DNA from 4 places in the Bradyrhizobium sp. SZCCHNS2022 genome. Region 3 is predicted to be linked to each of the others. Evidence: predicted binding sites of a transcription regulator. Region 3 holds the regulator's gene; each other region holds the start of a gene.
The links. Region 3 encodes LexA, which represses DNA repair genes until DNA is damaged. Its sites were predicted from a motif close to TGTTCNNNNTGTGTTCNG; they were not measured.
Positions count from the first base shown of each region.

Region 1: QXZ94_RS28425 (helicase-related protein) is a predicted target of LexA. The motif match lies at 5,992-6,009, and genes of this name have one in related genera.
Region 2: QXZ94_RS26325 (YifB family Mg chelatase-like AAA ATPase) is a predicted target of LexA. The motif match lies at 4,206-4,223, and genes of this name have one in related genera.
Region 4: recA (recombinase RecA) is a predicted target of LexA. The motif match lies at 1,254-1,271, and genes of this name have one in related genera.

Region 1 is NZ_JAUHHZ010000001.1:6,342,239-6,349,927, forward strand. It holds gene QXZ94_RS28380 (ABC transporter ATP-binding protein) at 1-39, shown strand, start outside; gene QXZ94_RS28385 (hypothetical protein) at 402-590, shown strand; gene rpsU (30S ribosomal protein S21) at 637-960, opposite strand; gene QXZ94_RS28395 (cold-shock protein) at 1,397-1,603, shown strand; gene QXZ94_RS28400 (transcriptional regulator) at 1,745-1,975, shown strand; gene QXZ94_RS28405 (hypothetical protein) at 2,090-2,338, shown strand; gene QXZ94_RS28410 (DUF2235 domain-containing protein) at 2,397-3,659, opposite strand; gene rpmB (50S ribosomal protein L28) at 4,003-4,311, opposite strand; gene QXZ94_RS28420 (DUF3108 domain-containing protein) at 4,857-5,705, shown strand; gene QXZ94_RS28425 (helicase-related protein) at 6,151-7,689, shown strand, end outside.
Region 2 is NZ_JAUHHZ010000001.1:5,883,120-5,890,808, reverse strand. It holds gene QXZ94_RS26340 (DNA translocase FtsK) at 1-1,995, shown strand, start outside; gene QXZ94_RS26335 (outer membrane lipoprotein carrier protein LolA) at 2,172-2,939, shown strand; gene QXZ94_RS26330 (DUF2336 domain-containing protein) at 2,956-4,041, opposite strand; gene QXZ94_RS26325 (YifB family Mg chelatase-like AAA ATPase) at 4,270-5,808, shown strand; gene QXZ94_RS26320 (hypothetical protein) at 5,910-6,389, shown strand; gene QXZ94_RS26315 (PAS domain-containing hybrid sensor histidine kinase/response regulator) at 6,526-7,689, shown strand, end outside.
Region 3 is NZ_JAUHHZ010000001.1:2,430,530-2,438,218, reverse strand. It holds gene QXZ94_RS10855 (ComEC/Rec2 family competence protein) at 1-903, shown strand, start outside; gene QXZ94_RS10850 (hypothetical protein) at 1,005-1,445, opposite strand; gene lexA (transcriptional repressor LexA) at 1,737-2,435, opposite strand; gene glp (gephyrin-like molybdotransferase Glp) at 2,628-3,839, opposite strand; gene QXZ94_RS10835 (hypothetical protein) at 4,882-6,864, opposite strand; gene QXZ94_RS10830 (NADP-dependent malic enzyme) at 7,107-7,689, shown strand, end outside.
Region 4 is NZ_JAUHHZ010000001.1:3,290,724-3,298,412, forward strand. It holds gene recA (recombinase RecA) at 68-1,162, opposite strand; gene QXZ94_RS14645 (hypothetical protein) at 1,639-1,932, shown strand; gene QXZ94_RS14650 (hypothetical protein) at 2,791-3,069, shown strand; gene QXZ94_RS14655 (DUF6894 family protein) at 3,337-3,576, shown strand; gene QXZ94_RS14660 (hypothetical protein) at 3,773-3,910, shown strand; gene QXZ94_RS14665 (hypothetical protein) at 3,922-4,176, opposite strand; gene QXZ94_RS14670 (hypothetical protein) at 4,271-4,567, opposite strand; gene QXZ94_RS14675 (PaaI family thioesterase) at 4,851-5,291, shown strand; gene QXZ94_RS14680 (PilZ domain-containing protein) at 5,437-5,688, shown strand; gene QXZ94_RS14685 (pyrroloquinoline quinone-dependent dehydrogenase) at 5,702-7,681, opposite strand.

The sequences.
Region 1 (7,689 bases), 3.9 Mb from region 3:
CTCGCCGCGGTGCCCGGCCGCAAGCAGGAGGTGGCGTGAGTGTGCGCCGGCGCCGGCGGGAGGGAGCGACGAAGAAGCACGCCGAATGACTTGCAACATAATCGGCGTATTTGGGTTATAAGCACGGGAGACCATGAGCACGCGGCCGGGCAATCGCAGAGCGGCCGCGTCGACCCCGGGGATCGGGTCCAAGGCAGTCTGGTCCAAGAAAGCCTGGTCCAAGAAAGCCTGGTCCAAGAAAGTTTGGTCCAAGAAAGTTTGGTCCCAGAATTGGCTCAAGAACTCGGCTGGCGACAACGGATGTGCTCCGTCGATCGAGGCCGTCATGGAACCGTGGCTCTCCTGTGCCAGTCTCGCCAGGATGTCGCTGCCGTATCGATCATCTAACGAGGAAGCTCATCATGTCAGAGCGCAAGCCAACGGCTGCCGTGCTCGAGGCTCACAAGGCCTTCAAGACGGCTGCGGTGCAAAGGAATGACTATGAGAAGGCGCAGAGCGCTTTCGATCAGAACCGGGAGCGGCTGAAGGCCGAGCGTCTGGCGCGTGAAGCGGCTGTTCGCGAGAGCAAACAGCCGAAAAAGCTGGCGTGACTGCGAGCTTGATTCGCGGCCGCATCGGCGAGCCGCCGCCGCTAGTTCAGCTGCGCGGAGCTGCAAAGGCCGGCTGACCCTGGGGTCTGTCGCGGTCGGGTCGCGTCGGCGTCGTTGAGGGCAACGCGCCCGGCCGGGCCACGGGGACCTTCTTCACCGGCGCCGGCAGCAGCCCTTCGCGGATCGCCTGCTTGCGCGCAACCTTGCGCTGACGCCGGATCGCATCGGATTTCTCGCGCGTCTTGCGCTCGGATGGCTTCTCGTAGGATCGGCGGCGCTTCATCTCGCGGAAGACGCCCTCGCGCTGCATCTTTCGCTTCAGGATGCGCAACGCCTTCTCGACGTCATTGTCACGAACAAGAACCTGCAAAAGCGTCCTCCTTGTCTTCATCGAGATCGATGAGATCTTGCCGAAGCGTCGTCGACCGTCGCAACGCCGCGGACGGCAGCGCGCACGACAACGCTTCAATGTGATGAGTTGCTCAGATTGTCATGAGACATGGTGATCCCCTCCATGGGAAGGCGGGAGCACGAGACGTCTCTCAGCCAGCGGTGGCCAAGCCGTTACCGATGGTCCTTTGAAGATAAGGGTGATCGGCTGACATTGCCAGCGCGCTGACGCGCTGCGTCGGCTACCGCAAACTATATTTCCCTCGCGGCCTTGTAATTCCACGGAAAGTCTCTACCTTCAGGAGGTTCGATTAGCCGCTGTGCCTTTCTGAATGTGCCTGTGGGCTATTTCCAAAGTCATCGCTCAGTTGAATGAGATCGCGTGATGGTCGCGCGATGAATGATTGGAGATAGACATGCAGGGTACCGTTAAATGGTTCAACGGCCAGAAGGGCTTTGGTTTCATTCAGCCGCAGGACGGCGGGAACGACGTGTTCGTTCACATCAGCGCCGTTGAGCGCGCTGGTCTCGCCGGTCTGGCCGAGGGCCAGAAAGTTACTTTCGACGTCAAGACCGACAAGATGCGCGGCAAAACCAGCGCGGAAAATCTCGCGCTGGTCTGATCGTCCTGATCTGACGTCTTGTTGAATGCCTAGGGCCATTTCACGGATGTACTGAAATGGCTGGTTTGCCCGCTCGATCCTGTATTGAGCGGGCTTTCTGCGTCTCGACGATAACCTGCAGCTTCGAAAGGATCAGTCGCGATGGCCACCAAGAAGACGTCGGAGCGCTCTCCCGAAAGCTTGGCACGTGCAGAGCGCCAACGCGTTGCCGCCGAAGATGGAGCAAAGGCGCGCGCCGAATGGGATCAGCGCGCCGTTGCCGTCCGCAAGAATATGGAGCGGCTGCGCGTGCTGCGGCTCGCGAAGGAAGCGGAGGCAGCGCAAGCCCCTCCTGATGCCGCACCGAAGCGGCGAAAGAAGGTCGCGCGCTGACAGGGCTGATTGGTTCCGATCGGCTGCGTCGTTGTGGTCGGAACTTTCAATCCGCTGCGCGATTTCGAACAGTGTTCCGCGTACAGATCCGACCTTCCGACCGAGGAGGCTGACGTGGCCAAGTCGACCGCAACAGACGTTCGCATTGCCAAGGACAACACCCCAGACAGAGGCCATACGATCGCATTTGCGCTTGCGATCGGGGCAACGCGGCAGGTCTGTCACCTGGAGACCTGCTTCTGCACGCGCAATCAGGCATTCGCCTATCTGCAGAGAAACCGCACGACGTTCGAGCAGATGGCGCGCGAGCAGTTCGCCCGCGGCGAGGTCAAGGACGGCGTCATTCATCTGCGCATGATCTGACGCGATCCGCGTCGGTGGCGTGCGCCGGCGGCTGTGCGGCGCTGACGCGTCTGCGCTGTTAGTCCGCCTTCTGCTTGGCCGGCAGCGCCACACGCTCATAGGACGACGGCAGATTGACCGGACGATAGTCCTTCGACTCGGCGATCCGCATCAGCACGCTCTCGTGGACGAAGGCACCATCGGGAATGAAGCGCGGCTCGCAATTCGGAATGTAGAAGCCGAAATGCACCTTGCGCTCCGGCCATTCCTTGTATTTCGCGCTCTTCGGAACATATTCGAGCAGGCGCCAGGCGGGCGTCATCGAGTTGTGCAGCGGGCCCTGGACGCTCGGCGCCACATAGGAGAACGGGCTTCTCTTGCGTTGCACGCCCCAGGCCAGCTGGTTCACGGTGCGCGGATTGACCGCGAGCCCGGCCTCGACGGCCTCGTCGAGCATCCACAGCAGCGGATATTTCGAGGCGGCCGACTGCGCCTCCGGGTAGCCGCCGCCAACGTCGGAATGCACACCCGCGAACCACACCTGCTTCGCGTCCTGCGGTCCCGCCTGCGCCTTGTTGAAGCGGTTGGGTGTGAAGGTCTGCGGCATGTCCCAGGGTTTCAGCCGGAACATGCAGCGCCGTTCGTCCATCGCCGCCGCCTGGCGGAAGATTCTGACGCTGGGATTCTGAATCGTGAAGGCGAGCTCCTCGAGGCTCGGCAGTGCGAACAGCCGGTCGGTGCGCGGCACGATCACGCTCGCCACCGTGTCCCACACGCCGACGAAATGAATGGTCGGCCAGCGCGTCGAGGTGATGCGCGCGAACTGCGCGGCCTGATCGTCGCGGCTCTCGGGGATCGGGCCTTCCTCCTCGGTGCTCTCGACCTCGGTGGTGATGCCGCGCCCGGCCTTCGGATTGTCGGAGGAGTATTTCTTGTAGGCGATGACGCCGGATCCCGCGAGGTTGATCTGATCGGGCGAAATCAGCCCGACCTTGTGGATCAGTCCTGCCAACACGCGCACGGTGTAGGCGCCGCGCGAGAAGCCGAACAGGAAGATGCGGTCGCCGTCCTGATAGTGCGTGGTCAGGAAGCAATAGGCGTTGATGACGTTGTCATCGAGCCCGTATCCGGTCGCGAGCCCCAGCACGAGATTGAAGTTCGCCTTGAAGCGGTGCCAGCTGTCCGGCTGCGTCAGGGTGCCGACGCCGGGATCATAGAACACGGCCTGATGCGGCGTCGTCTTATCGGTCTTGCGCAGGCAGCGATACAGCTTGAGGACGTTCGAGATGTTCTCGCTGATCTCGTTGCCTGTGCCGTCGCAGCAGATGACAATATTCTTCATGGCAAAGGAATGTCCGCAATAATGCTACCGCAGCGAGTGTAGAGTATCCGGCTGGCGTTGGGGAGGCCGGTCGGCATGACACTTCGTCTCTATTGTCGACGCCGATAAAGCATTCCCTGTCGGCGCGCATCGTTGACCGATGTGCGAACGCTTGATCACGAAGCGCATCGGGAATTCCGCCGAGTACGCGACATCTCCGACGCAATGCAATCGCGTCAGCCGCAAATGAGCGCGTCAGCCGCAAACGAGAAAGGCCGGATCTTGCGATCCGGCCGTTTCGTCGTCTCAATTCGCTAAGCCTGACGCAGGATGCGCCGAGCTTTGGCGATGAAGCTATCGCCCTTCAGCTCGCCTTGGCAACCGGAGCTGCGTCGGCGGCCTTCTTCTCGATGGCGCGCTTCAGCTCGAGGGCACGCGGCGACAGGGCCGCGGCGTTGGCCTTCAGCAGATAGGCGTCGAGGCCGCCATTGTGGTCGACGCTCTTGAGCGCGTTGGTCGAGACGCGCAGGCGCACGTTGCGGCCGAGTGCATCCGAGATGAAGGTCACGTTGCACAGGTTCGGCAGGAAGCGCCGCTTGGTCTTGATGTTCGAATGGCTGACCTTGTGGCCAACCTGGGGGCCCTTGGCCGTCAGTTCACAGCGCCGCGACATGGCAATAAATCCTCTCTCATCCCCGCACCCTTCGTCCGCTCGTGTCGGCGGGCCGCGGGGGTCCAAAACTCGTCCAGCTCGTCTCTGGGAGATGCGGTCCTATAGGGGGGATGCGGCTTTTCGTCAAGGTTTTGAAGGTCGCGGCAAATACAGACGTTCTGACCCGTCGAACCCGGGGGGACCTGGGCCCTGCAGTCGCCCGATCGGGTCCGGGATCGCGGATCAGCACAAAAGCAGGCGTATAATCAACGGTGTAGCCGGCAGTTTAGACCATATAAAGGGCGCATTCGGACGGGATGGATGGTGTCCCGCGGCAGCCCCGAATGCCAGAACGGCGGCATGCTGGCGCGGTCCGGCGGTCGGCGCGTGATTCCGGCAGATTTCGGAGGACCGCTTTCGGAGGCAGTTCTGGCGCAAAGCGCTGGACAAACCGCCATTGTCGGACGGTTCGCGTTGTTCGAAGGCGTTTTTGGCTTAAGTAGCAAGGACGGCGCGCCGGAGGCATCCGGCGCTCAGGCAGGCGGATCGGCAGGATCAATCCTCACGTGACCATCATCTCGGCTTCCTCATTCCTCCCCCGTCGTCTGGTCGCGGCCGGCGCCGCGCTCGTCGTTGTGCTGGTGGCGCAAGACGCACAGGCGCAATCCCGGCTGGATGCGCAATACACGGCTTCGCTGGCCGGTATCCCCGTCGGCAAGGGCACCTGGGCCATCGAGATCGGCGACGAGCAGTACGGCGCCTCGGCGCAGGGCGGCACCGCCGGGCTGCTCAAGAGCTTCTCGCAAGGCTCGGGCTCGGGCTCGGTGCAGGGGCGCGTCGTCAACGGCGCGCTGGTCGGCCAGAGTTACCAGGCATCGACCACTGCCGGGAAGAAGTCCGAGCAGATCCGTATCAATCTGCAGAACGGCAATGTGAAGGATTTCGCCATCGAGCCGGCACCGCCGGTCGATCCCGATCGCATTCCTGTGACCGATGCGCACAAGCGCGGCGTACTCGATCCGATGACGGCGTCGCTGGTGCGCGTGCCCGGCAATGGGGAACTGCTGTCCCCGGACTCGTGCCGCGGCGCTGCGCCGGTGTTCGACGGACGCATGCGCTACGAGCTCAAGCTCGATTACAAGCGCATGGAGAACGTCAAGGCCGACAAGGGCTATCGTGGTCCGGCGCTGGTCTGCGCCGTCTACTTCACGCCGGTCGCGGGCTACATTCCGGACCGGCCCGTCGTGAAATACCTGGCGCAGGCCCGCAACATGGAGATCTTCTTCGTGCCGCTGGCGGGCACGCGCATCCTGGTGCCGTTCCGGGTGGTGATCCCGACCTCGTTCGGCACGGCGATGCTCGAGGCGACCTCCTTCATCACCCAGGCCGCGCCGCACGTCGCCAAGACGCAATAGTCGCGCAGCGCCGGCTGCGATCCTTCTTCACGTGACGGGCCAGCGCGGCACATGCCGGCACGGCCGTGACAGGTCGGCGTTCACGGCTTGCGCCCGTGAATCCGTTTGACTCTTCGCCGATTCTGATTCGACTCGGGACTCACGACAATCGGCCCCAGTTCCCTCGCGAAAGCGTTGCTTGTCGAGCCCGCGAAAACTTGATCTAGTGCCGACTTGATCGCAGAGCGCGAGATGTTGCGGTGAACGAAGCCGGAAAGACGATGGAGTCAGCGATTCCTTCGTGATTCGTTCTCAAGGCGTTCCGAAGCTTAAGCTGCGGCACTATATGCGTCACAATGTGAGACAGGGGTCAGCATCGCAGCCTCTCCAGACACCGCCAAAATTTGCCTTCATCGCGCGTGAACCGCGCGCTTCCAACGCCGGCTTCGAGACCCACATTTAACGAATGGCTTTTTCGTCTTCTTCGGCTGCCTCGCCCTTCGAGCGCATGTCCGACCGTGCCCCTGGAAGCGGCGTCACTGCCGTGCTCGGTCCCACCAACACCGGCAAGACCCATCTCGCGATCGAGCGCATGCTGGCGCATTCGTCCGGCATCATCGGCCTGCCGCTGCGGCTGCTCGCGCGCGAGGTCTACAACAAGATCGCCGATCGCGTCGGCAGCGAGGCCGTCGCGCTGATCACCGGCGAGGAAAAGATCAAGCCGAAAAATCCGCGCTACTGGGTCTCGACCGTCGAGGCGATGCCGCGGGACCTCGACGTGTCCTTCCTTGCCGTCGACGAAATCCAGATCGCATCCGATCTCGAGCGCGGCCACGTCTTCACCGACCGCATCCTGAACCGCCGAGGCCGCGACGAGACGCTGCTGCTGGGAGCGGCGACGATGCGCCCGATCATCGAGCGGCTGTTGCCGGGAGCCTCGATGGTAACGCGACCCCGGCTGTCGCAACTCGAATTCGCCGGCGATCGGAAGATCACCCGACAACCGCGCCGGACCGCGATCGTCGCCTTCTCGGCCGACGAGGTCTATGCGATTGCTGAGTTGATCCGCAGGCAGCATGGCGGCGCGGCGGTCGTGCTCGGATCGCTGTCGCCACGCACGCGCAATGCGCAGGTCGCGATGTTCCAGAACGGTGACGTCGACTATCTCGTCGCCACCGACGCGATCGGCATGGGCCTCAATCTCGACGTCGATCACGTCGCTTTCGCTTCCGATCGCAAGTATGACGGCTATCAGTTCCGCCGCCTGACGCCGTCCGAGTTTGCCCAGATTGCAGGCCGGGCCGGGCGCGCAACGCGCAACGGCACCTTCGGCACTACCGGGCGTTGTGGCCCATTCGAGCCCGAGCTGGTCAATGCGCTGCAGAACCACGCCTTCGATACCGTGAAGATGCTGCAATGGCGCAACTCGAAGCTGGATTTCGCGTCCCTCAGCGCGTTGCAGGTGTCGCTGGCGGTCGCGCCCGGGCATGAGGCGCTGACGCGCGCGCCGATCGCCGAGGATCTGCGCGTCCTCGATCACGCCGCGCGCGACGCCGAGGTGCGCGACATGGCGCATGGCGCCGCGGCGGTCGAGCGTCTATGGGAAACCTGCCAGATCCCGGACTATCGCAGGCTGTCGCCGGCCGCGCATTCGGAGCTGGTGACCACCGTGTTCGGCTTCCTGATGCAGAAGGGGCGTATTCCGGACGCCTGGTACGCGGCCCAGGTCGATCAGGCCGACCGCGTGGACGGCGATATCGACACGCTGTCGGGGCGGATTGCACAAATTCGCACCTGGACCTTCGTGGCCAACCGGCCGGATTGGCTGCGTGACCCGGATTATTGGCAGGGGATTACCCGCGAACTCGAAAATAAATTGTCAGACGCCCTTCATGAACGGCTCACGGAGCGTTTCGTTGATCGTCGTACCAGTGTATTGATGCGGCGCCTGCGGGAGAACAGTGTTTTGAATACGGAAATCGGCAAGACCGGCGAAGTGATCGTT
Region 2 (7,689 bases), 3.5 Mb from region 3:
GGACCGCCCGGCCTGATCTACCGCCTGGTGCTCGGCACGCTCCTGCTCGTCGCGATGATCGGCTGCCTGCTGGTGGCGGGCGGCATGGGCGCGAAGGACGCCGATCCGAGCCTGCTTGCCGACGAGGAGGATGATACGCCGCTGTCCGACCCCGAGGATGACGACGATCGCAAGGCCATCCGGCTGGGCTGGGTGTTCCACGCCATCATGAGCGCCAAGGCGCAGATCGGCTGGTTCCTCTCGACGGCCTATCGCGCGCTGGTCTCCTCCGGCCCGCAGCCGCGCACGGCCGCGGCCGGCCGGCAGGAGCCGAGCCTGGCGCGCGGCCAGAAGAAGCCGACGCTCGCGCCCGAGATGGACGGAGACGAGGGCGAGGAAGAAGAGGCCGGCGAAGACGAGGAGGAAGAGGAGGAGGAGCCTGCTCCGAAGTCGCGCAAGAAGCCGGCGCCGAAGACTCCTGCCAAAAAGTCCAACGACAAATACGACCTGCCGTCGGTCTCGATGCTGGCGGCGCCGAAATCCTCCGATCGCCAGCCGCTGTCGAAGAGCGAGCTGGAGGCCAATTCGCGCGCGCTGGAAGGCGTGCTGCAGGATTTCGGCGTGCGCGGCGAGATCGTCAAGGCGCATCCCGGTCCGGTCGTCACGCTGTACGAGCTGGAGCCGGCGCCCGGCATCAAGTCGTCGCGCGTGATCGGCCTCGCCGACGACATCGCGCGCTCGATGAGCGCGCTGTCGGCGCGCGTCGCCGTCGTGCCCGGCCGCAACGCCATCGGCATCGAGCTGCCCAACGTCCATCGCGAGAAGGTCTATCTGCGCGAGCTCTTGGTGGCCAAGGAGGCGACCGAGAGCGTCGCCAAGCTGCCGCTGTGCCTCGGCAAGAACATCGGCGGCGAATCCATCATCATCGACCTCGCCCGCACCCCGCACATGCTGATCGCCGGCACCACCGGCTCGGGCAAGTCGGTCGCCATCAACACCATGATCCTCAGCCTGGTCTATCGCCTGCGGCCCGACCAGTGCCGGCTGATCATGGTCGACCCGAAGATGCTCGAACTCTCCGTCTATGACGGCATTCCCCATCTGCTGACGCCCGTCGTGACCGACCCGAAGAAGGCCGTCGTCGCGCTGAAATGGGCGGTGCGCGAGATGGAGGAGCGCTACAAGAAGATGGCCAAGCTCGGCGTGCGCAACATCGACGGCTACAATGCGCGCCTCGCGGAAGCCCGCAACAAGGGCGAGGAGCTGACGCGCACCGTCCATACCGGCTTCGACAAGGAGACCGGCAAGGCGATCTACGAGGAGGAGAAGCTCGACCTCGATCCCCTGCCCTACATCGTCATCATCGTCGACGAGATGGCCGACCTGATGATGGTCGCCGGCAAGGACATCGAGGGCACGGTGCAGCGCCTCGCGCAGATGGCGCGCGCCGCCGGCCTGCACGTCATCCTGGCGACGCAGCGTCCGTCGGTCGACGTCATCACCGGCACCATCAAGGCGAACTTCCCGACCCGCATCTCCTTCCAGGTGACGTCGAAGATCGACAGCCGCACCATTCTCGGCGAGATGGGCGCCGAGCAGCTGCTCGGCCAGGGCGACATGCTCTACATGGCCGGCGGCGGCCGCATCAGCCGCGTGCACGGCCCGTTCTGCTCCGACGAGGAGGTCGAGAAGGTGGTGCGCCATCTCAAGGCGCAGGGCTCGCCGGAATATCTCGAGGCGGTCACCGCCGAGGAACCGAGCGAGGAGGACGGCGCGGTGTTCGACGCCACCGGCATGGGCGGCGGCGGCGGGGGCGACGACCTGTTCTCCCAGGCGGTCGCCGTGGTCAAACGCGACCGCAAGGCCTCCACCAGCTACATTCAGCGCCGGCTGCAGATCGGCTATAACAAGGCCGCTTCGCTGATGGAGCGCATGGAACAGGAAGGCATCGTCGGCCAGGCCAACCACGCCGGCAAGCGCGAGATCCTGGTGCCCGAGGAGGAAGGCGGGTTCTGACGGCGCCCTTTGGTCCCAGATCTGCCGTTTCCAGGTCGTAACTTCACGCAATTACGATCACGCTGACCGACCGAACCACGATAGAAACGCGTAAGAATCAGGACGTCGTTTTGAAAAGCCCCTTGTTGAACAACCCCTTTTCGCTTCCGCCCGGACGCCGCCTGTCCGCCCGGCTGATGGCCTGCGCCGTTGCGGCCAGCGCCCTGACCGGCGTCGCCGGCCACGCGACCGCCCAGACCACGCCGGCCCCGAAATCCGCGGCGAAGAGCGGCTCCCAGCTCAGCGCCTCCGAGCAGCAGCGCGGCGGTCAGACGACCACCCAGACCGTGCCGCCCAACCCGGTCATTCCCGATCCGCGGCGCAACGTGCCGGCCAGCATCTTCACCTCGTTCGACGCCAACCAGAAGGCGCAGGCCGCCAAGGTCAGTGCCTATCTGTCGTCGCTGCAGACGCTGGTCGGGAACTTCGTCCAGGTCGGCCCCGACGGCAGCAAGACCAAGGGCGATTTCTACATCCAGAAGCCGGGCAAGGTGCGCTTCGAATATGATCCGCCGACGCCGATCGACATCGTGGCCGACGGCTCGTCGCTGGTCGTCCGCGACCGCAAGCTGGCGACCCAGGACGTCTATCCGCTCTCGCAGACACCGTTGCGCTATCTGCTGTCGGACCGCATCGACCTGCTGAAGGACACCAACGTGATCGCCGTCGCCGCCGACGATCTCTACGTCACGATCACGATCGAGGAGAAGCAGGCGCTGATCGGCACCAGCCGGCTGATGCTGATGCTCGGCGCCAAGGACGGCCAGCTCAAGCAGTGGACCGTGACCGATCCGCAGGGCTACGACACGACGGTCGCCGTCTACAATCTCGACACCACCAAGAAGCTCGATCCGGCGATGTTCAAGATCGACTTCACGACCTACCCGTCGACGCCGCCGGGCTGACGCAGCCGCTTCGTGCTCAGCCGGCTTCGAGCCCGCGCACCTTCCACTGCGCTTCCGACAGCGCGAGCTTCTCGAAGCGCTTGCGCGCCTCGTCGAGATCGTCGGCCGCGATCGCGTCGCAGCTCGGTCGGGCGCGCAGGATCATGGCCGTGGTCGCCCAGCTGAGCCGCGCCGCCTTGCAGGCGAGCAGCAGATCGGTGAGGCGATCCTCCTGCAACAGCGATTCGATCGTCTCGATCGAGACCACGCAGAGCAGCGCCAGCGCCGCGATCACCGCGGGGAAATCGCCGGTCACGCAGAAGCGGTTGACGGCGGAGTCGCCGAGCTTGCCGCTGCGGTTGAGCGTGGCGACCTCGGCCTTCACCTGCTCGTAATCCCAGATCGCGCGCATCGCCGCGCCGGCCGAGCGTGTCGGAGCAGCCTGCAGCGTGGCGCGGGTGGCGGGCGGCGCCGCCTTGATGAAGCGGGTGCGGGCGCCCTCGCTCGCGGCGGCGACAAAGGCGCGCGACAGCTTGGCCGGCAGATCGTTGCGCAGCGCCAGCTTCTCGGCGAGATCCTCGTCGCGCTCGGCGATCTTGAACAGGCTGCGATAGCCGTCCTCGGACAGTTTCGCGGTCAGGTTTTGCGCCAGCGCCATGCGCACCGGCGGAAAGCCGCGCGCGATCAGCTGCGTCGTGAGGCTGTCGCCGATGCCCCGGCGGGCGGCGATCGCAACGAGATGCGCCGGGCTCGAGCTCCTGATGAACTCGGCAAGGTCGCGCTCGGTCAGCACCTGGGCCTTCGCCAGCATCGGCCCGGCGACACGCAGCTCCGGATGAACCGCCAGCAGCCGCGCGGTGCCGTAAGGCGCGCGCTCGACGCCGGCCAGCGCCATGCTCAGCTCGGCCAGCACGTCGGTCGCCACCTGGGGCATCAGGCGGGCGAACATCTGGTCGTAGAGATCGAGCTGCTCGGCGGGCGCCGGCCGCGGCCCGGCCAGGAACAGGCTCGTCGTGCGTCGCAGAATGTCGGTGGCGAGCTCGGACACCGTCCGCGCCTCGACGGCGGGCGACTTGGCGGCGGGCGACTTGGCGGCCGGAGCGGCCGAAGGCGCTGGGGGCATCACACATCTCTTCTTGTCGGCACCCGTCGCTGTGATCGGGCGCAGGTCGATCAGCATTTTGCGAAAGAATGCGAAGGCCGGACTAAAGGGGCGTTAAGCTCAGTGCGGCCGCAGGAGGCTGCACGGGGCCGTCGTTAATGGATTGCCTCGCCAGGCGGCCCCTATGTTCCCGTATTGTTCTTGCGGATATCGCCCGCTTCCGCTAGCCTCTCGGCCGGGAGGGGCATCATGGTCCAGCGCGTTTCCACCGTTGCCTTCGAGGGGATCGAGGCCCGCGCGGTCGACGTGCAGGTCCAGGTTGCACCCGGCCTGCCGGCATTCGCGATCGTCGGGCTGCCGGACAAGGCGGTGTCGGAGGCGCGCGAGCGGGTGCGCTCGGCGCTGATCGCCTCGGGGCTCGCGCTGCCGGCGCGGCGGATCACCGTCAATCTGGCGCCGGCCGACGTGCCCAAGGAAGGCAGCCATTACGATTTGCCGATCGCGCTCGGGCTGATGGCTGCGATCGGGGCGATTCCGCCGGATGCGCTCAGTGGCTTCACCGTGCTCGGCGAGCTCGGGCTCGACGGCTCGATCGCGCCGGTGGCAGGCGTGCTGCCGGCGGCCATCGGCGCCAATGCGCGCGAGGAAGGCCTGATCTGCCCGGCGGCCTGCGGCGCCGAGGCAGCGTGGGCGAGTCCCGACCTGCAGATCATCGCGGCGACGTCACTGATCCAGATCGCCAATCACTTCAAGGGCACGCAGGTGCTGTCGCGGCCGCAGCCGAAAATCCAGGAGGCACCCGCCAGCCTGCTCGACCTGCGCGACATCAAGGGCCAGGAGAGCGGCAAGCGCGCGCTCGAGATCGCCGCCGCCGGCGGGCATCATCTGCTGATGATCGGCTCGCCCGGCGCCGGCAAGTCGATGCTGGCGGCGCGGCTGCCGTCGATCCTGCCGCCGCTGTCGCCGGCCGAGCTGCTGGAAGTGTCGATGATCGCCTCGGTCGCCGGCGAGATCGAAGGCGGCGCGCTGACCAACCGGCGGCCGTTCCGCAGCCCGCATCATTCCGCCAGCATGGCGGCGCTGACCGGCGGCGGCCTGCGCGCCCGTCCCGGCGAGATCTCGCTGGCGCATCAGGGCGTGCTGTTTCTCGACGAGCTGCCGGAGTTCGATCCGCGCGTATTGGATTCGCTGCGCCAGCCGCTGGAGAATGGCGAGGTCTCGATCTCGCGCGCCAACCACCGCGTCACCTACCCGGCCCGCTTCATGCTGGTCGCCGCGATGAATCCGTGCCGCTGCGGCAAGGCGTTCGAGCCCGGCTATGCCTGCAAGCGCGGCCGCATCGACCGCTGCACGTCGGACTATCAGATGCGCATCTCCGGCCCGCTGATGGACCGCATCGATCTGCGCATCGAGGTGCCGGCCGTCACGGCCGCGGACCTGATCCTGCCGCCGTCGAAGGAAGGCTCCGCCGAGGTCGCCGCCCGCGTCGCCGCCGCGCGCGACCTGCAGCGCGCCCGCTATGTCAAAGCGGGCCTGCCGCAGATCAGGACCAACGCCGAGGCGCCCGCCGCCGTGCTCGACGAGATCGCCAAGCTCGATGCGCCGGGCCAGAAGCTGCTGCGCGAGGCCGCCGAGACGATGCGCCTGTCGGCGCGCGGATATCACCGCGTGCTGCGTGTCGCCCGCACCTTGGCCGATCTGGACCATGTCGACACCATCGGCCGGCTGCATCTGGCGGAGGCGCTGTCGTATCGCGCGCTGGCGGAAGACAATCGCCATGCGGCGTGAACGCCTCGTCTTTTTCAACACTCTGGTAACGACTTCTCTTTACGCTCCGACAACCATAAGGCCCGCGTTTCGTCATCAGGCCTTCCGCGTCGGTGCGTGTCATGTTGCGTTTCAATGTCTTCGTGTCGGCCGTGCCGCTGATCGCGGCAGCGGTTGTTGCCAAGCTCGAATTGGCGCCCTCCCCGCAGCCCTGCATTGCCGTCGGTGCCGACACCGTCTCGCTCGGCTCCGCGCCCTATCCCGCCGATCTCCATGTCGACTTCACCGACGATCCCGCGCTGGCGACCGTCCGCGTGGCGCTGGCAGAGCGTCCGGAGACGGCGGATTTCGTCGTGGTCGACGATGCTCCCGCGCGGGAGGATCGGGGCTGCCGCATCAGCGCCGCAACGCAGCTCGTGGCGATCGCCGCCGATCCGCTTGCGGGTGCGCCGCGCATCTATCTCAGCGTCGACGCCGCGGCCGACGGCGATTTCGACTATCGCATCTACGTCCGCTCCAGCCGCACCACGGCAAGAGAGGCCGCCGCGCTGATCGTCGCGGCCCGTGGCCACGCATCGTCGCCGGCCAACCCGGTTCTGTGAGCCGGGCTAACGCCCGGTTCACCATCTCTGCAGCGCCAGGTCGGGCCTGCATGACCTTTCAAAGTCTCGGCAATACCGACGCCGCATGGTGCGGGTCGGCCACGACATGGGATCGACGGCACCGGGGGAGATGGACATGGGACCGTTTTTTCGCATCAGGCTGCGCCTGCGCCGGTTCATGCGCCGTCATCGCACCATCGTCGCGATCCTGCGCTCCCTGATGATCTTCTCCGCCGGCTTCGGCGGCGCCTACGGCTTCATCAAGGCCAGCATCTCCGAGAATTCCGGCTACAATCCGCACACCTTTGCGATCGGCGCCAGCTTCCTGTTCGCGCTTGCCTGCGTCGGCCTGGCCACGCTGAGCATGCGGCTGCGCTTCGTCGCGAAGAAGCTTCAGAAGATCGCGCTCCACAACGAGGTGCTGGCCGACCGGAACTGGGAGCTGCAGGAGGCCGAGCAGCGCGCGCGCAATCTGTTCGAGCAGCAGGGTGACCTCATCGTGATGCGCGAGCAGGACGGCAGCATCATCTTCGTCAACGACGCCTATTGCCAGATGGCCGGTCTCGATCGCGAGAACCTGGTCGGCAGCCGCTTCGCCTTCGCGCTGATCGAGCAGGGCGACAGCGCGCTGGAGCCCAGCGGAACGCGCGTGCACGACCAGCGCATCGAGAGCGCGATCGGGCCGCGCTGGATCGCCTGGCGCGAGGCGCTGGTGCGCTCCGACGCCGGACACCCCGCCGTGCTGCAATGTGTCGGCCGTGACGTCACCGACCGCACGGAGACCGAGCGCGCGCTCGCCGACGCCCGCGATCAGGCCAATGCGGCCAACCGCGCCAAGTCGCGTTTCCTGGCGATGGCGAGCCACGAGATCCGCACGCCTCTCAACGGCATCCTCGGCATGAGCGGGCTGCTGCTGGAGACGCAGCTGACGCCGGAGCAGACGACCTACGCCAAGGCGGTGCGCACATCAGGCGAAGCGCTGATGTCGCTGATCGACGAGCTGCTCGACTATTCCAAGATCGAGGCCGGCAAGCTGGCGCTGGAGGCGCAGCCGTTCTCGCTTGCCGCGCTGATCGAGGAGATCACCGAGCTGTTGGCGCCGCGCGCGCAGGCCAAGCAGCTGGAAATCGCGGCCTACATGGATGAGCGGCTGCCGACCTGGGTGACCGGCGATGCCGCGCGGCTGCGCCAGGTGCTGCTCAATCTGGCCGGCAATGCGATCAAGTTCACGAGCAATGGCGGCGTCGCTGTCATCGCCGAGCCCGGCATCTGGCCGAACGAGATCAGCTTCCAGGTGCGC
Region 3 (7,689 bases):
ACGACGCCCTACGCCGCCTTCCACTTCCATCGCGTCACGCCCTACGGCGTGCTGGCCAATCTCGCGGCGATGCCGGTGGTGTCCGTGCTGGTGATGCCTGCCGGCCTGATGGGACTGCTGGCGGTGCCGTTTGGCCTTGACGGCTTCTGGTGGTCGCTGATGGGTTTCGGGATCGACTGGATGATCGCGGTGACGCGCTGGGTGGCGGCGCTACCGGGCGCGGTCGGACGGATTCCGGCGTTCGGCATCGGCCCGCTGATCCTGGCCAGTCTCGGACTCATCCTGATCGGGCTGTTGCGGACGCCGCTGCGCTGGTCGGGCGCCGTCGTGCTCGCGGCGGCCACCCTGTGGGCCGCCACGACGCCGTTGCCCGACATTCTCATTGCCGGAGACGGACGCGCGGTGGCGGTGCGTGGCCGCGACGGGCGCCTGCATGTGATGCGCACCGGCAAGGACGTGTTCGTCACTAAGGAGTGGCTCGCCGCCGATGCCGATGCGCGCCTGCCCGCCGATGCTGCACTCGGTGACGGTGTGTCCTGCGACGAGGCGGGCTGTGTCGTGGCGATGGCCGATGGCCGTTTCGTCGCCATGACCTTGCGCGCCGACGCCATCGCCGATGATTGCGTCCGTGCCGCGCTGATCGTGACCGCGCGCGCCGCGCCGTCGTCGTGTGCGGCCGCCGTGATCGACCGCCCGCGTCTGCAGCAGCAGGGCGCCTTGATGCTGGTGCAGCGGGGCGCCGGCTTCGCGGTCACGCCGGTGCGCACTGGTGGCACGGATCGCCCGTGGTGGCCGGCTTCGGCCGATACCGGCGAATTCGACATGACCCTGACACCGCGCGCGCCTGCGTCGCGTGGCCAGGATGCGACTCCGCCGGAGGCGGAGCAGGTGATCGAGGATTAGTTCGTCCGGCTTCCGCGCTGATGCTCGCGCCCTCGGCTTCGGCAGGTGCCGGCCGAGGGCTGCGGGCGAGCGATCCGAGACGACGAAATCGACGACGCGTGTCAGGTGATGCTGATCCGGCGAATCCGCGTCGTCTGCGATGCCGGCGCCTCCTCCGCGCTATCCGGACGGTGCTCGCCCGGCTGCCTGGTGACGGGCAGCTGCAGCACGGTGACGCGCTGGCCTTCGCAGAGCTGCGTGACGAGCACGTGCCGGCCGTCGGCAAACTCGATGGCGTCGTGATGGCGGTCGGGGATGTGCTTTTCGATCGTGTTGAACTTGGCGACGCGCTCGCGGATCGTCCGGGTCCAGAGCCAGCGGCTGTCGTAGCGGACGTCCTCGGCGAAGGCGAGCTCGGTGCCAGGCAGCATGCACACCGCAACGTTGGGCTCGGTCTCCACCGCGAAGCCGCGGGTCGCGGTGCCGCGGAAGGTCGTCGATATCAGCGTCTCGCCGACCTTGGCAGGACGGGAGGCAACGGCATGGAGGCTGTAGTCACACATCGGATCGCTCCTCGCTGAGAGATAGCCGACCCACGCTTCCCCCCGGACAGGCGCAGGCCTCTATCAGAGTGGACATCGAGGCGATGTTAGCGCGCGCTTCACGGCAATTCTGCGCTGATCTGCATGGCGTGTGGCCGCTGATGATCACAAGCGTTTGAGCGTGCCGCGCTGCACATCATGAGGTGCATTCGCGTGTGACTCGTTTTTGAGCTGCGGCGACGCTCCAAGCATCGCGCCGCCGCTCAACTGTGCATGTCGTCCGATGCCAGCGCGTCCGCGCTCAGCACGTGCTCAGTACTTGCGATAGAGCCCGACCAGCTTACCCTGGATCTTCACCCGGTTGGGCGGCAGGATGCGCACCTCATAGGCGGTATTGGCAGGCTCCAGCGCGATCGAGGCGCCGCGGCGACGGAAACGCTTCAACGTCGCTTCCTCATCGTCGATCAGGGCCACCACGATGTCGCCGGTGTCGGCGGTCTCGTTGCGCTGGATCAGCGCCATGTCGCCGTCGAGAATGCCGGCATCGACCATCGAGTCGCCGCGCACCTCGAGCGCGTAGTGATCGCCATTGCCGAGCATGTCGGCCGGCACGCTGATCGTGTGGCTGCGGGTCTGCAGCGCCTCGATCGGCGTACCCGCGGCGATGCGGCCCATAACAGGCACCGCGACCGGGCGCTCGCCATCATCGAGCGCGGGCGTCGAGGTCCGCACCTTGCCGAGATTGCCTTCGATCACCGACGGCGTGAAACCGCGGCGATTGTTGCCGGCCTGCGACAGCTCGGGCAGCTTGATCACCTCGATGGCGCGGGCACGGTTGGGCAGCCGGCGGATGAAGCCGCGCTCCTCCAGCGCCGTGATCAGGCGGTGGATGCCGGACTTCGAGCGCAGGTCGAGGGCATCCTTCATCTCGTCGAATGACGGCGGCACGCCGGCTTCCTTGAGCCGTTCATTGATGAACCGCAGAAGTTCGTACTGTTTGCGCGTCAGCATCTCGACCTGGTCCCCAGTTTGTATCGTCCGAGTCCGCGCCCTGCGTCCAAGGGCGAATGGGAGTTGGACGTTCGTATTCGCGTCGCCCGCAACATACTAAAAACAAATCATGAACGGACACTATATGTTCGATGTGTGTTCCGCAATCCTAAAAATATGATGAACGATCCGGGCTTTGCCGGGGAAAACCGCTCAGTTCGGCAGGCGCAGGATCTCGCAGGGGCTGCCGGCCGGCGCCTTCGGCGCAAAGGCCGGACGGATCACGAGCGCCTGGGAGAGCGCGAGATGGCCGAGCAGCGACGAATCCTGCTGCGTCACCGGTGTCGCGACCAGCGTGCCGTCGGCGCGTTCCTCCAGCCGGGCGCGCAGATAGTCCTCGCGCGAATCGTTGGCGGCGAGCTCGCGGCCGAGCAGGGCGGTCTCGCGCGGCATCAGCGCTTCGTCGCGGCCGAGCAGGCGTCGAATCAAGGGGACCAGGAACAGGATGGCGCAGACATAGGACGACACCGGATTGCCCGGCAGCCCGATCACCCTCATGCCGCCGAGCCGGCCATGCATCATCGGCTTGCCCGGTCGCATTGCGATCTTCCAGAACGCCATCTCGACGCCCTCGGCCTCGAGCGCCTGCTTGACCAGGTCGTGATCACCGACCGAGGCGCCTCCGGTGGTGACCAGGATGTCGGCCTCGGCCTCGCGCGCCCGGCGGATGCCGGCAACCGTGGCGTCGAGCGTATCGGCGGCAATGCCGAGATCGACAGGCTCGGCGCCTTCGCTGCGCACCAACGCGCGCAGAGCATAGCCGTTAGAATAGACGATCTGGCCCGGACCCGGCGTCGCGCCGGGCATCACCAGCTCGTCGCCGGTGGCGAGCAGCGCTACCCTCGGGCGCCGCCGCACCGGCAGCGCCGGATGGTTCATGCTGGCGGCGAGCGACAGATCGCGGTCGCTCAGCCGGCGCCCGGCGCTCAGCAGCACCATGCCCTCGTGGAAGTCGACTCCTGCCGGCCGGATGTGACGGCCCGTGATTGCGGCCTCGCTGAGCACGACGTGATCGCCGTCCGCGATCGTGTCCTCCTGGATCACGACGGCGTCGGCGCCGTCCGGCACCACGCCGCCGGTGAAGATGCGCGCCGCCTCGCCAGGCCCGAGGACGCGATCGAACGGCCGCCCGGCGGCGACCTCGCCGATCACCTTGAGCCGCGCCTGGGGCTTGTCGGCATCGGCCGCGCGCACCGCATAGCCGTCCATCGCCGACATCGCCTCCGGCGGCTGCGTCCGCAGCGCCGCGAGGTCACGCGCCAGCACCCGGTGAAACGCCTCGTCCAGCCCGACCATCTCCTCGGCCAGCGGTTCGGCGCCGGCGAGCACCGCAGACAACGCATCGGACACCGGCATCAAGGCCATGAGAGTTCCTTCGGACGGAGGCGGGACGACTCGCGGGAGTCGCGTTCTAACCGAACGTGCACGGCGCGGCCAAGTCCCCGGGGCAAGTCGCTTCCGTTGGATCGGGACCGGCTGGACCGAGAGAACCGATCAGACCGGATGTCCGATCCGCATAGTCGGTTCGACTTAGACAGCAGCGTCGTCGTTCGTCGCTCTCCTCCGCGTGTCTGCCCGACGGGCAATTTCCGCATCTCCGCCATGCGCCAACTGCCCGTCGTGTTAGTTTGCCGCACTGTTTCCGCTTGCGCCGTCGGGCAGATCACCTGCATCTTCTCGCGCATCCCGCCTCGATGAAGAGGGACGGTTCGCGGTCGTCACGAAACGTGAGGTGGGGAGGCGGTGGCTGCAGTCTGTCGCAACGCGCTGATGGCGCGTGGACGAACGGCGGATTGCAGGCGGTCAAGTCGCGTGGTCTCGACACCCCGACGCTGGTGTCAAGCGCAAGGCGCTCGAAGCGCATTGTCGTCATGGTGGCCAACAAGCCCGGTGCACCAGGGAGAGCGCGAAGCAGCCGACAAGCCCACCGCGCAGGGAATGCCGGATGACCGGCTGAACCTGTGGTACCTGCCGCCTGCATTTTTGTTCGCAGGCGGGCCATGGGTTGCGGCCAGCACCCGGCATTCCCTGCGCCCTCTTCGCTAAGCGAGGGCGGAACGAACCGGATCAACTCGGGCGTTTCAGCCGCGGGATCGTGGACGTGTGTGCTGACGGCGAGGTGCCAACCGTGCGTCTTGATCAGCGAGCGCTATTCTCCGCGTGCAACGTTGCCGCCTGATGGCACGCTCTCTCCGCCCGTCATTCCGGGGCGCGCGCAGCGCGAGCCCGGAATCCATAACCACGACCGGTCGAGAGGATCGGGATGTCTGCTCGCTTGACCTCCTTCACCAATCACCGTCCCGGAGTATGGATTCCGGGCTCGCGCTGCGCGCGCCCCGGAATGACGCGTGGAGAGAGACGTGGACTCACGTCCTGCTTCGGCGCGCTGCTCCGATCGGCGTCAGTCTTACGGCGCCGTCTGCGCCTCGATCTTGAACTGCGCCAGCGCGCTCGGCGGGTCGATCGCGATCAGCTGGGCGAGCTGCATGGCGGGCACCTTGGCGCGCGGCGAGAGCTTCAGCGTAAACGTCTGGCGCGGCTTCTCGACGAAGCGGCCGAGGGCGTCGACCGCGGCGGCGACATCGGCGTTGTCGGCGGCGAACTGTGCGCCGATCGCCTTGATGCTGTCGACCAGCGCCTTGCGCGCGGCGTCACGCGGGATCGCGTGCGTTCGCGCATAGTTGGCGACGAACACGTCGACGGCGCCGAGATCGCGCAACGCCAGTTCGATCCCCGACGCCTCGATCTGCGCCGCCGCCGCCGTCGCCTGCTGCAGATCGACCGTGAACACGTCGCGCGGCACGCGCGCCAGCGAGACGCTGGCGGAGGCACCGATCAGATTGCTGACCTCGAGCTTGAACGGCGACAACGCGAAGGTGCCGGCGCTCTCGGTCCAGCCAAGGCCGAGATCGGCATCGAGCGCGGCTGTGTCGATGCCGGCGACCAGCAGCGGCAGGAAGGCCGGGTTGGAGGGATCGAGCGGCCCGGCCATCTTGGCGACGAGGCGTGCCTGCGTCGGGATCGGGCCGACATACTGGCCCCAATCGAGGCTGATCGTGTCGATCTGCACCGGCTTGTCGCCGGACTTGTAGGGTGTCGACAGGGCCTTCAGCTCGATGCCGGCGAGCAGCTTGAGCATCTCGGCCGCATCGGCCGGGGCGGGCTTGGCGCCGGCGGCGGAATATTTGGCGGCGAAATGCATCAGGCCGGCGAGATCGAAGCTCTTCAGCGCGAAGCGGCCGAGCTTGATCGGCCCGTTCGGCCCGCGGCCGTCAAACCCCTCGACGGCGATGTCGCCTTTGCCGTCCTGGAGGTCGAGGCGGAACGAGGCGAGCTTGGCGGGCCCTTGCGGCGTCTCGATCGACAGGCCGCGGAGTTCGGCATTCTTGATGGCCATGCCCTCATAGATTCCGGCGACCCTGTCCATCAGCTCGCGTGCCTGCTCGGGCGTCGGCTGGGCGGCCGGCGTTGCCGGAAGGACGGCGAACAGCGCGGGCAGCTGCAGCCGGGAGGGCCGCACGCTGAACTCGTCCGCGCTGGCGCTGTCCATGCGCATCTTCAGGCCGGAGTCCGTGGTGATCTCGTAGGCGCCCATCGTGAACTTGCCGTTGATGCGATAGGTCTTGTCGTCCTTGGCGGCGTCGGGATCGAGCACGGCCAGGATCGCGTTGGCGTCCATGTCCTGATGGACGATGCCGGCCATGCGGCCCTGCATCTTGTCGGCCTTGCCGCCCGGCTGCTGCGGGGTCATCGTGAAGGTGACCTCGTCGAGTTTGTAGCTGGCGATGCGGCCGGCCTTGATGGTCTCGAACGTGAGCCCGGAATAGGCGAATTCGGCCGGGCCGGCGGAGGGGCCGCCGTCCATGGTGCCCGTGGTGCGCGGCACGGAGACCGACGATGCGCTGATTGTCACGAACTGCTGGGCGAGCGCCCGGTAGGTGTCGAGCATGCTGGCGCCGGAGGGGATCGCGGCAAACCGCGCCGGACCGGCATAGTCCTTCACCACCAGCTGCGGCAGCCTGTAGCTGAGCCGCATCGGCGCTGCGCCGGCCAGGCTGCCGGCCATCGTGACGTCATTGACCTCGATGCTGGACGCCGTGACATGCTCGCTGTCGGGCTGGTTCAGCCCGGTGGCGACGATGCTGCCGAAGGTCACGCTGGCCGGCGGTTGGCTGGTCGATGCCAGCTTGACGTCGGCGATCGTCAACTTGCGCGACCACAGGTCGAAGGCGACCTTGCCGTGGCTGGCCGTGGCGCCGTTCTGGCGGATCTGGGCGAAATTGGCCTCGACCTCGCGCTCGGCGCGCGCCTGGGCGTACCAGGGGACGCCGATGAAGCCGGCGGCGCCCAGGGCTACCGCTACGAGGACTGCGATGACGACACGTTTCATTTCGATATGCTCCGCCCAACGCTTAGGCAGCAGAGGGGTGATGGTCTCAGGGAAATCGATGGAGTAGGGATGTGCTTCTGCGAATTAGGGAATCGCTGGCCCGGGATGCCGACGAACATGGTTTCGGATGTTGCATGAAAGCCGTCCAACGTGCATCACATGCGCTTCCACCGGCCGGAAAAACCGACGTCTGAACGAAATTCAAGAGACCAAAAATCCGGGTCGGAAACGCTGGAGCACGTATGTCGTCGTCCTTTTCTGAAGATCTTCGTTCCGCAGCCCTGGCCTATCACCGCCTGCCGCGGCCCGGCAAGCTGGAGATCCAGGCCTCCAAGCCGCTCGCTAACCAGCGCGACCTCGCGCTCGCCTATTCTCCGGGCGTGGCCGCTGCGTGCACCGAGATCGCCAACAATCCGGCCGAGGCCGCCACGCTGACCGCGCGCGCCAATCTCGTCGCCGTGGTCTCCAACGGCACCGCGGTGCTCGGGCTCGGCAATATCGGCCCACTGGCCTCCAAGCCGGTCATGGAGGGCAAGGCGGTCCTGTTCAAGAAGTTCGCTGGCATCGACGTGTTCGACATCGAGATCGCCGCCGACACCATCGACCGCGTGGTCGAGACGGTGGCGGCGCTGGAGCCGACCTTCGGCGGCATCAACCTCGAGGACATCAAGGGACCGGAGTGCTTCGAGATCGAGGCGCGGCTCAAGGAGCGCATGAAGATCCCGGTCTTCCATGACGACCAGCACGGCACCGCGATCATCGTCGGCGCGGCGATCAAGAACGCGCTGTCGCTCGCCGGCAAGCAACTGTCCGAGGTCAAGATCG
Region 4 (7,689 bases), 860 kb from region 3:
CGTATGGGCAAACGACGGGCGCCGGAACGTCGTCAAACCGACGTCCCCGGCGCCCGCGATGCTCGCTCTACTCCTCCGCCGGCTCCTCGCCGTCGCCGTCGGCATCGCGCTCGGCGTTGCCGGCCAGGATCTGCTCGGCGATCAGACCGGAGTTCTGGCGGATCGCAGCCTCGATCTTCGCGGTCATGTCGGGGTTGGCCTTGAGGAAGGTCTTCGAGTTCTCGCGCCCCTGCCCGAGCCGCTGGCTGTCATAGGAGAACCAGGCGCCGGATTTCTCGACGATGCCCGCCTTGACGCCGAGATCCAGGATCTCGCCCATCTTGGACACGCCCTCGCCATACATGATGTCGAACTCGACCTGCTTGAACGGCGGTGCCAGCTTGTTCTTCACCACCTTCACGCGGGTGGAGTTGCCGATCACTTCGTCGCGCTCCTTGATCGCGCCGATGCGGCGGATATCGAGGCGTACCGAAGCATAGAATTTCAGCGCATTGCCGCCGGTGGTGGTCTCCGGCGAGCCATACATCACACCGATCTTCATGCGGATCTGGTTGATGAAGATCACCATGGTGTTGGACTTGTTGATCGACGCCGTCAGCTTGCGCAGCGCCTGGCTCATCAGGCGGGCCTGCAGGCCCGGCAGCGACTCGCCCATCTCGCCCTCGAGCTCGGCCTTGGGCACCAGCGCCGCCACGGAGTCGACGACCAGAACATCGACCGCGCCGGAACGCACCAGGGTGTCGCAGATCTCCAGCGCCTGCTCTCCCGTGTCCGGCTGCGAGATCAGGAGCTCGTCGATGTTGACGCCCAGCTTGCGCGCATAGACCGGATCGAGCGCATGCTCTGCGTCGATGAACGCGCAGATGCCGCCCTTCTTCTGCGCTTCCGCAACGGTATGCAGCGCCAGCGTGGTCTTGCCCGAGGATTCCGGCCCGTAGATCTCGACGATACGCCCCTTGGGCAGGCCGCCGATGCCGAGCGCGATGTCGAGCCCGAGCGAGCCGGTCGACACCGTCTCGACGTCCATCGAGCGGTCGTTCTTGCCCAGCTTCATCACCGAGCCCTTGCCGAACTGACGCTCGATCTGGGACAGCGCTGCGGAGAGCGCCTTACTCTTATCCATGGAGGAACCTTCGACGATACGCAGGGCGGTGGCGGACATTGGCGCTCCTTATGGCGGGGATTCGCGGGATGGACAAACGGTTAACGAGGTCGGGCAGCAATCTTGAGGTGAATGTACCCCATCTGTTCTTTGTTCGCAATATGTTCTTGCGCGTTTTCCCGATCGTTCGCAGAGGCCACAAGTGGCTCGGTCGCATGGACGGCCGATCACACAGCCCCAGCGGCGACTGCGCACAGGATCCGGGGTGCGCGATCGAGCCAAGTCGCGACAGGCTGGCCGAACCGCGACCCGCGACACCGGTTGCGACCCGACCATCCCCACGATCGAGCCTCGCTTCCCTCGACTGCGACGAACCGAAATTCAACCAAGAATTGTATTTGCCATCAAGCTTGCCATGCGGCTCGTGGTTTGCTTCCTCTCGAACTCGCAGCAACTCGCATCGCCCGGGCACCGCATGTCGAACAGCAATTCCCACCGTGACGCTGTGGCGGCCGGTCGGCCCGAAGGAACTCGCGCTGATCGAAGCGTCCGGCATGCGCGCATTTCCGCCGCGCCTTCCCGAGCAGCCCATCTTCTATCCCGTGCTGACCGAGGACTACGCGGTGAAGATCGCGCGCGACTGGAACGTGCCGGCCAGCGGCAGTGGTCATGTGCTGCGCTTCGAGGTGCGGCGAGATTTTCTCGATCGCTACGACGTGCACGAGGCCGGCGGGCGCGACCACCTGGAGTACTGGATTCCGAGCGAGCATCTCGCGGACTTCAATGCCGCCATCGTCGGCCCGATCACGCTCGTCAAAACTTTTCCTTGAAGCAGACGACAAACAAACAGACTTCTGCACGCGTGCGTAGACCGCACGCTCCGTGGTTCTCCTGACGAGAACGAAGTTCCCGCAACCCTTCTACTTTTGTTCGGCTCATGACATGAGCACGCGCACTGATTTCGTGCAGCGACCTGCTCTCGCCGATCCCTAGATCTCGCGCGACCTCACTCGGTCGCAGCGAGTTCCACAGCAGGATGGCCGCGACTGGCCTCGCGCGCACCACGAAGACGATGATTGATTGCGGGCCTGCCGACCTCGGCAAGGAGAACACGATCCTGCATTCTTTATCTGTTGACCATCATACCGCGGGGCCTTGAGTTGCCGGTGCATGCGGTCATGACAGGCAACAGGAACCTCCATCGGCGAGCAGCTCGTCCAGGATGAAATGGCGCTGCTGTTCCCCGCATGCGTGACACAATCAGAAGGCGACAAGTCCTGCCACCTGGACGGGACGTGATGGAGATCACGCGATATGCGGCCGGGTCACCGTCAAACCACGGCCATTGTCATAAACTTTTGGTTGTGGTAACAAATTCAGGTCATCGGGCGTCGCAACGAATTGATCAGCCCCGAATTTGTTTGTTCGTTTTCGATGACGGTTGGCGAATGTCACCGGCTGATACTGGCGCGTGATGTGCCGTCACCCTCGAATGCCATCTGCCAGCAATGGCTGCAGGCTCTGTCACCCGTAGGCGCACGGCCCTGAAACCATCCGCGCCGAAAGAAGGCCCCGGACCGCGTCCGGGGCTTTTGACGTTGCGCGCCCCCGCATGGGGACTGATCAGCAGCGCAGCTGCCGTTTTGTCGCAGCCGACCTGGAACGGATCGCGTCGGTTACGCATCATCATGTCGATGACACGCGATGATCTCACCTGCCGCTGCTGCAGAGCCGGCCTCCAGCGCATCGAGCTTCATTCGCAGCGCGGGGCTGCAGGAGACCGCCGCTGCCCGGCCTGCGACGCGCTGCTCGAAACCGTCGATGGCGCGACGGAGGTCGTCTACCGGCTCACGGTCGTGCCTGAGCGGGTCTTCGACGCGCGACATGCGCGCCCTCAAAAGACCGCACGTTCGCCCTGCAACCTTGATGTGACGCAAGGTGAGCATGCGCGTAACGAAGTAGATTGAAATTGTCATTGCCGAACTGCCCTGCCGGGAAGCTCCGACGTTGACCCGAGCCTCGGATCGCGGCGATCCGAGGCTCATTCGTCGCGGGTGGCTCGGGAATCGCGACGCCATGCGCTTTCGCAGCCACGACACCTGGCGGCCATCGCGAGCGGCGCCACTGGCGACCGTATTTTACCGGAATTGATCCAAGGGGCGTTTCCGCATCCATTTACGCTGCGTTCATCAAACCCAGCGGCCTGGGGCGGTCAGGGCTCACCGGTTTTGGCAATGCCGCTCTATTTCTTTCGTATCCGTAACGGCCACTTCTCAGGCGCGTCCGAGTACGGCACCGAGTGTGCCGATCGCAATGCAGCCTGGAAAGAGATGACGACTGTGTGCGCCGACATGGCCAGCAGCATCTCGCGCAAGCTCGCCGAAAATTCCGAGTGGCAGATGGAGCTGCTCGACGAAACGCGGCAGCCGGTCTTTCGCATCCGCATCGTGGCCGAGTCGCTCGACCAGGCGTGACGGCGGCTTGCGGTCCGCGCGTCGCGCCGACCCTGAATGGCGAGCGCGACAATCAACAACCAAAGGCTGCGTAAGTTGTTGCAAATGCCTGCCATTTCGGCAGGCGCCCTTGATCCAGATCAAGTAGCCAGTTGCCCTCCTGGCAGACACTTAAACTTGTATGGGTAATCTGATCTTCAAATGTCCGCGGACCGGGATGAACGTGCAGCATTGGCTGGAAGAGCCGAAGCCAGGCGACCCCGCATGCGCTTACGAAACCGTGGTTTGCAAGGCCTGCACCCGGCTTCACTTCATCAACCGCGACACCCGCAAGCTGCTCGGCGAGCGCGAGTGAGCAGCGTTGCTTTAGTCTGCGCTCGGCAATCGCCGCATCGTGAATTCGATGGCGCCATCGGGAAGCTCGCGCCAGCTTTCGACGGCGCTCATATAGCCGGCCTTGGGATAGCGGCTCAGATAGTCGCGCGCCTTGGCACGCGCTTCCTCGCGCGGCAGGGTGAACGTGTCGCGCACGTAACCATCGCTTACGTAGCCCTCGCGGCCGTCGCCCTTCCGGCGCCGGGCCGCCATCCGGCTGGCGATGTCCCGCGGGCGCAACCCCATCAATGAACTCCCGACACGCTGCAACCCCGTCAATATAGACGAGACTGCGCGGAATCCGAGTCCGGAGGATGGGGGTCTGGCCCGCCGAATCGCTTCAGTTGGTGCTGGCGCCGGATTTCGGCTTCTTAGCCGCCGTGGTCTTCACCGGAGGGGTCGTCTTCGGCTGTTCCGCAGCGCGCACATTGCCCCAGGGGTCGGAGCTTGTCTTGGCATCCGGGATCTTGCGCATGGTGTCCTTGTAGGCCTTGTCGCGCGCGGCCTCCGCCTCCTTCTCCTCGGGGGTCTTGGACGGACCATCCGCGAGAAGATTGATGTTCGGCATCTGCGCCATCGCCGGAACGGCCCAGCCGGTCAGCAAGGCGACCGTCATCGTCACGATCAGCTTCTTCATTGGTTACTCCCCGGTATAAGCCGCCTTATACCATTGCATGGCCCTGCGCCAAGTCTGCGGGATGCGAAGTCCGCGGGATGCCACGTCTGCAGGATGCCCCGTCTGAGGGAACCAGGTTCAGGCGCAAACCCGGGGTATCGCAGCCGTCTCGCCGGACCTGTCGCCTCCCCGGCATTCATCATAGGATTTCAACTCCGGCCTTTTCAAGCCGGCGGCCATCGGCCGGCCGCTCCGGCCTGCGCTGGAGCCTGTCGGCGACAACAATCTCGGAGGACCACCGCCAGTGCCGAACGACACCCCGGAATTCACCCTCGACGAGGCGCGGCGCATCCTGGATGAGGTGTTCGCACCCTGGATCAAGGATCTCGCTCTGGCGGTCGAGGCCATCGCCCCATCGGCGCAGGGCGAGCCCGGGGCCATCCTGCGGATGCCGTTCTCCTCACGCCTATGTCGTGACAATGGCGTGGTCTGCGGCCAGGCCTTGATGGCCTTTGCCGACACCGCGATGGTGATCGCCATGGTGACGGCAAGCGGCGGCTATCGGCCCATGACCACCGTCGACCAGACCACGCATTTCATGCGCGCCATAGCCTCCGCCGACGTGATCGCGGATGCACGTGTCGTTCGGATGGGGCGGACCATGAGCTTCGGCCGGGTCACGCTGACGAGCGCATCCGACGGCAAGCCGGTGGCGATGGTGTCGAGCGCCTTTGCGATGCTCTGATAAGGGTGGCTCCGGAGACTTAACGAAACGTAAAGACGACGGTCCGGCCTTCGCGGGCCGGATTTATCTCAATGAAACCCGGGCCTGATTTATTTTACGCGCTTTTGACACGAAAGGCGGCGTCAGCCGGCATCGGGTTACGGCCATGAGCGAGACAGATGAGAAGCGGATCGCACCCCGGCATCGGGTGCTCAAGCAGGGCAGGCTGGCGTTCGACGGCGGCGGCGCGGTCGATTGCATGGTCCGCAACATGTCCGATACGGGTGCGCGGGTCGAGGTGGTGAGCCCGGTCGGCCTGCCCGAGGCGTTCACGCTGGTGATCCCGTCGGACAAGTTCACGCGGCGTTGTCACGCGGTGTGGAGCCACGACAAGCGGATCGGCGTGGCCTTCGATTGAGCGGATCCGGCGGCTAGAGCCGCCGCCTCCGCAGCCGCCATCGCCAGCCGGCCGAGACAAGCACCGCAATCACCAGGCTCGCCGTGAGGCCACCGCCGGCGAACCGTCCGCCAGGCCTGTCGATCGTTCGCGACCACCAAGACGGCGCCTCGCCCGCCCGCGCCAGCCGGAATGCCACGACACTGTCGCCCAGCGATGTGCCGGCCTCGGAATGGCCGCCGGCTGCGATCACCAGATATTGCTCGCCCTTCCACTCATAGGTCATGGGATTGGCGACGCCCGGCGCCGGCAGCCGGCCCTGCCACAACTCCCGCCCCGTGCCGGCGTCGAAGGCGCGCAGATAGGCATCCATCGCGCCGGTGAAGACCAGTCCGCCCGCCGTCACGGCGACACCGTTGACGAGCGGCGTCCCCCATTTGAACGCAAGCCCGAGCGGCGCACGATCCTCCGTGGTGCCGACCGTCGCGCGCCACAGGATTTTCCCGGCCTTGAGATCGACCGCGACCATCTCGCCCCAGGGCGGCCGATTGCACAACAAACCGAGCTTGGACATCGCAACCGCGCGCGTCACCGCGAACGGCGCGCCGCGTTGCAGGCCGAAATCGACGCCGCGCGGCGGTGTCATGCGGTCGGCCTCGGCGCGCGGGATCAGCCTGACGACGTGAACGGCGCGACTGACATTGGCATAGAGGATCTGGTGGACGGGATCGAACGCCGCTCCGCCCCAGTTCACGCCGCCGCCGGTCATCGGATAGAGCAGCGTGCCTTGCGTCGTCGGCGGCGTGTAGAGGCCGTCGTTGCGCAGACGTGCGAGCTGATCGTCACAGGATGAATCGACGACGCGCGGCATCACCCGGAAGATGTCCGCCGGTGCGAAACGCTGCTCCAGCAGCGGCGGCACGTGCGTCGGAAATGGCTGCGTCGGAGAGAGATGCTCGCCCTCGACCGCGCCTTGCGGCACGTCACGCTCCTCGACCGGCCAGATCGGCAGACCGGTGTCGCGATCGAGCACGAACACGAAACCCTGCTTGGTCGGCTGCATCACGACGTCACGCATGCCCTGCCCGGTCTCGATCCGCGCCAGCGTCGGCTGCGCCGGCAGGTCATAGTCCCAGACGTCGTGATGCGTGGTCTGGAACGACCAGGCGGGCGCGCCGGTCTCGAGCCGCAACGCGACGACGGAATCGGAATGGCGATTGTCGCCAGGGCGCGCGCCGCCGAAGAAATCCGGACTGGGCGAGGACGTCGGAAGGAAGACCAGGCCGCGCTCCTCGTCGACTGACATCGGCGCCCAGACATTGGCATGGCCGGCAACGATGCCGTCATGGATCAGCGGATCGAAGCTCCAGCGCAGCTCGCCGCTGCGCGCATCGAAGCCGCGCACGGTGCCTCGGGGCGCATCGACCCGTACATTGTCGCCGATCGATGAGCCGACCACCACGACACCACGACCAATCACCGGTGCCGACGTGATCTGGAATTCTCCCGGCCACAGCAGGTCCCTGGCGATGTCGATCCGCACTTCGCCATCGGCTCCGAAGCCGGCGCAGGGACGTCCGGTCCGCGCGTCCAGCGCGATCAATCGGGCATCGACCGTGCCCATGAACAGCCGGCTGCGGCATGCCGCATCGGCCGGCGCCTGCGCGTCGATCCAATGCGCGACGCCACGGCAGGCATAGCGATTGGCCGGACGCCGTCCGTCGCCGACCTTGGGATCGAAGCGCCAGCGCGGCACGCCGGTGCCGGGGTCGAGCGCGACGACCTCGTTGAACGGGGTGCAGAACACAAGGCTGTCCTCGACCAGGATCGGCGTCGCCTCGAACTTGGTACGAAGCGCTGCCGCCGGCGGCCGGCTCTGGAGATCACCGGTGTGATAGTCCCAGGCGGGCACCAGCCGATCGACGTTCGCCGGCGTGATCTGCGCCAGCGGCGAGAATCGCGTCCCCCCGGCGTCGCCACCCCAATGCTCCCAGCCATGGGCCGGCCCCCCCATCAGCTGGC